Regions from separate parts of the Acidaminococcus sp. HCP3S3_H5 genome, predicted to be linked through region 2. Evidence: a T-box and tRNA genes for the amino acid it is inferred to sense, from the RefSeq annotation. Region 2 holds a T-box; the other holds one or more tRNA genes.

Region 1 (3,396 bases), on a different contig from region 2:
TGTGCTGCATACCTGCGGTACCCCGCAGACCCTGCCGGAACCCCGGCTGATCCACCCGGTGGAACTGGCCTATATCGGGGATGCGGTGTTTTCCCTGTATGTGAGGATGCGGCTGCTGCCTGTAAGCAGCCATGTGCAGGTGCTCCACGACCTGGCCAGCCGGATGGTATCCGCGGTGATGCAGGCCAAAGCCATGGATGACATGGAAGAAGCCGGGATCCTGACGGAAGAGGAAGCCCAGATCGCCCGGCGGGGCCGGAACACCAAAAGCACGGTGCCCAAAAGTGCCAGTGTCCGGGAATACCGCCAGGGCACGGCTTTCGAGGCCCTGATGGGCTACCTGTACCTGACGGACCGGAAGGACCGGCTCCAGGAACTGATGGACCGGTCCTTTGAGCTGATCCGCCGGGCCATGGAGGACGAAAGGAAACAGAAAAAGAAATGATGCATGTAAAACTGCTCCGCTATACTCCCGAACCGGACCGGACCGTGGCCATGAGCGCCCGGCTCTGCTATTCTCCCATCGGGGCAGCGGAACTGGAAACCAAGATGACCGACCAGGAAGTGGCCAGCCTGGTGCGCCGGCTGGGCCAGATGGGGCACACCTCCACCTTTGAGCATGTAAGCTTCACCTTTGCCATCGAAGGGGTGTCCCGGGTGCTGACCCATCAGCTGGTGCGCCACCGGATCGCTTCCTACAGCCAGCAGAGCCAGCGGTATGTGAAGGAACACGATTTCGAGACCATCCTGCCGCCTACCCTGGCAGCCCGGCCGGAATGCAAGAAGGAATTTGAGGACCTGTGCAGCCGGATCCAGGACCTGTACAACAAATGGACGGAGGCAGGGGTGCCTGCGGAAGATGCCCGGTACATCCTGCCCAACGCGGCGGAAACCAAGATCGTGGTCACCATGAACGCCCGGAGCCTGCTCCATTTCTTCCAGCTCCGGTGCTGCGCCAGGGCCCAGTGGGAGATCCGGGCCCTGGCCTGGGAAATGCTCCGGCAGGTGAAGGAAGTGGCTCCCATCCTCTTTGAGAAGGCCGGCCCCACCTGCGACAGCGACCGGATCTGCCACGAAGGGAAAATGAGCTGCGGCCGGCTGGAAAAACTCCTGGCCCAGGACGCCGCCAAAGCTGCTGAAAAGAAGGCGTAACCGGCCATGGGGTACAAACCGATTGAAGAGATCCAGCAGGAGACCCGTCAGTGGGATTTCATCAAAGGGCTGCCGGACCAGGTGGGAAAGTTCACCAAGAAACTGGTGGACACCATCGACGGCCAGGTGCTCACCATCTGCCGGTATGAAGCTCCGGAACTCCGGGCCAAGCTGGATATCATCTACACTTCCGAGACCTTCGACTATATCGTGGTCCACACCATGGGGATGAATTCCTACCGGGACATCCGGTTCATCTACAAGGACAAGGATGTGTTCGCCAAAAACGTCCAGGCCTACCTGCCCGGGATCCTCCACAGCATGGAAGAACCCACCAGCGTGAACCTGGGAGAGCAGGTGGCGGAACACGGGATCCTGACCTGGGACTACGGGAACCATCTGCCGAAAAAGATCGGCCCCTTTGAACTGTACATCAAACCCGCCAACGCCATCGAGCACATCAACGGGTCCATCATCATGATCGACTATTCCAACTTCGACCGGATGGACCAGCTGATCATCATGTACAACCGGCTGCGGGACCAGTTCTTCGGGGAAGTGAAGATCAACTCCGTATTCCACGCCTCCATGGATTTCGACAGCAAAAATCTCAAGGAGCTGGAAGGCAAACTGAAAGAACACCTGGAAGAAACCCTGAAAAAGGTGGACCAGGCAGATCATACCATTTGACCGGAGAAGGAGAAAAAAGTCCTTGACTTTTTTCTCCTTCTCTCGTATACTATACAAGTCGGCGCTTGAAGAAGACGCCGCAACGGCCCAGTAGTTCAGTTGGTTAGAATGCCGCCCTGTCACGGCGGAGATCGTCGGTTCGAGTCCGTCCTGGGTCGCCAATGCCTCGGTAGCTCAGTTGGTAGAGCAAAGGACTGAAAATCCTTGTGTCCGCAGTTCGATTCTGCGCTGAGGCACCATTTCTTCAAGCGGAAGTAGCTCAGTGGTAGAGCATCACCTTGCCAAGGTGGGGGTCGCGAGTTCGAATCTCGTTTTCCGCTCCAATTTTTTATGGCGACGTAGCCAAGCGGTAAGGCAGAGGTCTGCAAAACCTTTATCCCCAGTTCGATTCTGGGCGTCGCCTCCAAATGAAGTAAAAGGAGCTGTTGCATGCGCAACAGCTCCTTTTTTACAGAAAGGAATCCCCATGCACTTCGAACGCCATTATGACCGTACCTATGCCCGGCTGACCCGGCCTTTCCGGGGCCGGCCCTGGGCTGTCCGGGGGCTTTTTCTTCTGAACGGGGCTCTGGTGGTGCTGATGTACATCGCCTATCCTCTGCTCCTGTGGCAGCTCTATACCCAGGGGGGAATGGCCAGCCCCGGCCTCCGGAAGGCCTTCTGGATCCCGGCCATTTCTTTCCTGCTCCTTACCCTGGTCCGCAGCAGGATCAACCGGCCCCGGCCCTATGAGGCCTGGCCCATTACCCCCCTGATCCCTCGGAACAAACAGGGGGAATCCTTCCCCAGCCGCCATGTGTTTTCCTCCACCATCATCGCCATGACGTATCTGTACTTTCACCCGCCGGTGGGGGCAGCTTTCCTCCTGGTGAGCCTTATCAGTGCCCTGGTGCGGGTGCTGGCCGGAGTGCACTATCCCACTGATGTGGGGGCGGGGATGATGGTGGGGGTTATAGCTGGATTGGCTTTGTGGGGCTGACGCATAACCCCTGGGCGCCATAGCGGGCCATCTGCTTTGTCAGGCGGAATTTGGAAGCCGGGCATGTACCACTTTGTACTATGCCCAACTTCCAAATTCCGCCTTTCGCGCATCTGACCCACTCTGACGCCCAGGGAAAAGGTCGAAAGGTGGGGTGTTTTCGCGCATCTGGGGCCTTCTTGTGTGCAGGGAAGGGGGTTGCCCGGAGGGCCGCCGACCGTTGACACATACCCGGTTTCATCGGGCTTGTTGCCATTTTCCCCGTGGGGTGCTATAATAAATAAGAAAACTGAGGCAGACCTTAGAGAGTGGGTATTTGATACCCGCTCTTTCGTTTACTAGGAAGAAAAAAGCAGAGGTGCCTGAATGGACAAAAAGAAAATCACCGAACGGGTTACGGAACTGGTCTCTCCTATTGTGGAGGCGGCCGGTCTGGAACTGGTGGATGTGGAGTACGTGCGGGAACGGGACTGGTTCCTGCGGGTCTTCATCGACAAAGAGGGCGGCATCGACATCGATGACTGCTCGGCGGTCAGCAATGCTCTGGCCAAGAAGCTGGACGAGGAGGACTTCAT
Region 2 (3,396 bases):
ACGTCCACCACGTTGTTGATGGGACGGATGTTCACAGCCCGGAGCAATTTCTGCATCCATTCAGGAGATTCCGTCACCTGGATGTCCTTCACCATCCGCATGGCGAACCGGGTGCACAGGTCTTTGCACTGGATTTCCACCTTGGCACAGTCGGCTGCGCTGCCGGCCGCTTCGTCCCGGGTGGCCAGTTTGGGCAGACGCAGGCTCTGTCCCAGCACCGCGGCAGTTTCCCGGGCCAGGCCCAGCATGTTGAAGCAGTCGCTGCGGTTGGCGGTCAGGTCGATATCCAGCACCACATCATCCAGCCCCAGCAGTTCCTTCACGTCCACCCCGATGGGAGTGTTTTCCGGCAGGATGAAGATCCCGTCCCGCTGTTCCGGCAGCAGCAGTTTGGCATCGATGCCCAGTTCCCCGGCGCTGCACAGCATGCCGTTGGAATCCAGGCCCCGCATCTTGGCGGCCTTCAGGGTCATGCCGCCGGGCAGATGGGAGCCCACCACGGCCACCGGTACCATATCCCCCTGATGCACGTTCTGGGCCCCGGTGAGGATCTGGACCAGTTCCCCCTGCCCCAGGTCCATCTGGCAGATCCACAGATGGTCAGAATTGGGATGCCGTTCGATCTGGGCCACCTTCCCGGTGATGACCCCTTCCAGGCCTTCGCCCAGATGGATCACCTGTTCCACTTCCAGGCCCACCCGGGTCAGTTTGTCCGCCAGCACTTCCGGCGTTACGGGAATATCCACATATTGTTTCAACCAATTAATAGAAGCTAACATTGTCCTTTGCCTCCCACTCAGAATTGACGGATGAACCGCAGGTCATTTTCGAAGAACAGACGGAGATCGTCGATGCCGTACCGCAGCATGGCAATCCGTTCCACGCCCATCCCGAAGGCAAAGCCCTTCATTTTGTCCGGATCGTAGCCGCTCATCCGCAGCACGTTGGGATGCACCATCCCGGCCCCCAGGATTTCCAGCCAGCCGGAGTTCTTGCACACCCGGCAGCCCTTGCCCCCGCACATGACGCAGCTGATATCCACTTCGCAGGAGGGTTCCGTAAAGGGGAAGAAGCTGGGCCGCAGCCGGATCTTTACGCTGTCCCCGAACATTTCCTTGCAGAACAGTTCCAGGGTCCCTTTCAGGTCCGCCAGGGAAATGTCCTTGTCCACCACCAGCCCTTCCACCTGATGGAACATGGGGGAATGAGTGGCGTCATAGTCGTTCCGGTACACGGTGCCCGGGCAGATCATCCGGATGGGGCTGTTGGGTTCCCGGCTCTGCATGGTGCGGGCCTGTACCCCGGAAGTCTGGGTCCGGAGCAGGATATCGTCAGTGATGTAGAAGGTGTCCTGCATGTCCCGGGCCGGATGGTCCTTGGGCAGGTTCAGGGCTTCAAAGTTGAAGTAGTCCGTTTCGATTTCCGGTCCTTCCACCACTTCGAATCCCATGCGCATGAAGACTTTCTTGATGTCCCGGAGGGTCTGGGTCACCGGATGGAGATGACCCAGGGCCGGTTTCCGTCCCGGCAGGGTAAAGTCCAGGGTTTCACTGGCCAGTTTTTCTTCCATCTGATGGGCTTCCAGCAGCTTCATCTGTTCGTTGATCCGCTGTTCCACCTTGGCCCGGACTTCGTTGACCATTTTGCCGATTTTCGGCCGTTCTTCCGCTGCCACGTCTCCCAGGCTCCGGAGAATGGAGGTCAGGGCCCCCTTCTTGCCCAGGTACTGGACCCGGATGTTCTTCAGATCTTCCACACTTTTGACTTCGCTCAGATCCTTCTGGATCTTCTCCCGCAGTTCCTGCAGTTTGTCACTCATGTTCACGCCTCCTAAAAAAATAGAACCTCCGTCCCCACAAGGGGCGAAGGTTCGCGGTACCACCCTATTTTTTCACTCATCTGGCCGATAACGCTGCCGGCGCCGGGCCTACTCCGTTCAGTCCGGTTGCTCCCAGGTGAACTTCCCCATTTCTTTCCGTGCGGGGCTCCCACCTGCTCCCCACTCTCTGTGACCTCCGGAAATGCGTACTCTCCTGTTCATGGCAAGGTATGGAATTGAATGGAACCATTATAGCACAGTTGAAGGAAGGGGGCAAGGGCTGTATAATAGTAGATACATTGCCACGAATCGGAGGAAAAATCATGGAACAACTGGAATCCATTGTAAAATCCATCCGGGAGAACCTGACCGGGAACTCCCAGAAAGACATCAAATACCTGCAGGGGTGCATGGAACTGTACCGGGACCACCCTCTCCACCGGGAAATCGCCCGGTTCTGCAGCCAGCTGCTGTACAAGCTGATGCCGGAGGAAAGCCGCCAGCATTTTGCAGACATGTTCAGCCAGGCTTTCGACAAATTCCGGGCTCATCTGGAAGAAGCCCGGAAGCTGACCGCTGCCCGGGATTTTGACAAGGCCCGGGAGCTGCTGGCCCCCCATATCCAGGAAGCGGAACATTCCGCCCTGTTCCAGCCGGATTCGGAAGTGGAATTCCGGTCCTTTGCAGAGCCCATGGAAATGGTGCTGTTCCAGCAGTTTTACCAGCCGAAAAAGAACGTCCAGCAGGCCCCCTTCCCCTTCCACCTGCTGTATCTGGTCCAGGGGGAACTGGAACTGGCCCAGGGGAACCTGAAAAACGCCCGGAAGGCCCTGGAAAAAGGGCTCCGGTGGGATCCGGCCAGCGCCCCGGTGCGGGCGGCCTATCTGGCGGTGCTGAAGGATGAGGCCGACTGGGAAAGCTTCGGCCGGGTGAACCGGGAAGCGTTCCGTGAGGCCTTCCGTCCTGCTGACCTGGCCCGGTGCTACCGGAACCAGGGAGCCCTGCTGCTCCATAAGGAAGACTGGCAGGGAGCCCGGTACGCCTATCTCATGAGCCTGAACTTCCAGGATTCGGAAGAAGCCAAAAAACAGCTCCAGACCCTGGCGGAAAACCAGAAGCTGGACGGGAAACCGGCCACCCGGGAAGAACTGGCCGCCTTCGCCCAGAAGGAAGCCATCCCCCTGGGCCCCAATCCGGAAGTCCTCCGGCTGGCCGCCGGAGGAGCCCAGGCCTGTCACAAAGCCGGCCGGGAAAAAGAAGCGGAATACTACCTGGGCCTGATCCGGCCCTTCCTGACGGAAAAGGATATGGAAGAGCTGAAGAAAAAGTTGGGATATTAAAAAAAGGTGCCTCCGGGCACCTTTTTTTGTCAATGGTCACTGGATCGTCCAGAGACCAGTGACCATTGACAGCCCGTTACCCCATCCTGATGATCCTCTGCCCTTCCATCATCCGGGAGAACCGGTGGGAGATGCTGAGGACGCTGCGGCCCTGGGCGGCCCTTTCCAGGGCTTTCAGTACCTTTTCTTCCGTCTGGCTGTCCAGGTTGGCAGTGATTTCGTCCAAGAGCAGCAGCC

What was found. The T-box of region 2 lies ahead of pheS (phenylalanine--tRNA ligase subunit alpha). A T-box ahead of a tRNA ligase gene usually reads a tRNA of that ligase, here a tRNA-Phe.
Region 1: it has a tRNA-Phe gene. The T-box ahead of pheS (phenylalanine--tRNA ligase subunit alpha) is inferred to sense a tRNA for this amino acid. The anticodon was not compared.

The regions. Positions count from the first base shown of each region.
Region 1 is NZ_JBQKCS010000006.1:177,686-181,081, forward strand. It holds gene ACTQY5_RS08865 (Mini-ribonuclease 3) at 1-445, shown strand, start outside; gene thyX (FAD-dependent thymidylate synthase) at 445-1,152, shown strand; gene ACTQY5_RS08875 (hypothetical protein) at 1,159-1,842, shown strand; tRNA gene ACTQY5_RS08880 (tRNA-Asp) at 1,927-2,003, shown strand; tRNA gene ACTQY5_RS08885 (tRNA-Phe) at 2,006-2,081, shown strand; tRNA gene ACTQY5_RS08890 (tRNA-Gly) at 2,091-2,165, shown strand; tRNA gene ACTQY5_RS08895 (tRNA-Cys) at 2,175-2,248, shown strand; gene ACTQY5_RS08900 (phosphatase PAP2 family protein) at 2,309-2,821, shown strand; gene rimP (ribosome maturation factor RimP) at 3,188-3,396, shown strand, end outside.
Region 2 is NZ_JBQKCS010000001.1:73,982-77,377, reverse strand. It holds gene pheT (phenylalanine--tRNA ligase subunit beta) at 1-779, opposite strand, end outside; gene pheS (phenylalanine--tRNA ligase subunit alpha) at 797-1,819, opposite strand; T-box leader at 1,856-2,050, opposite strand; gene ACTQY5_RS00380 (hypothetical protein) at 2,143-3,159, shown strand; gene ACTQY5_RS00375 (ABC transporter ATP-binding protein) at 3,236-3,396, opposite strand, start outside.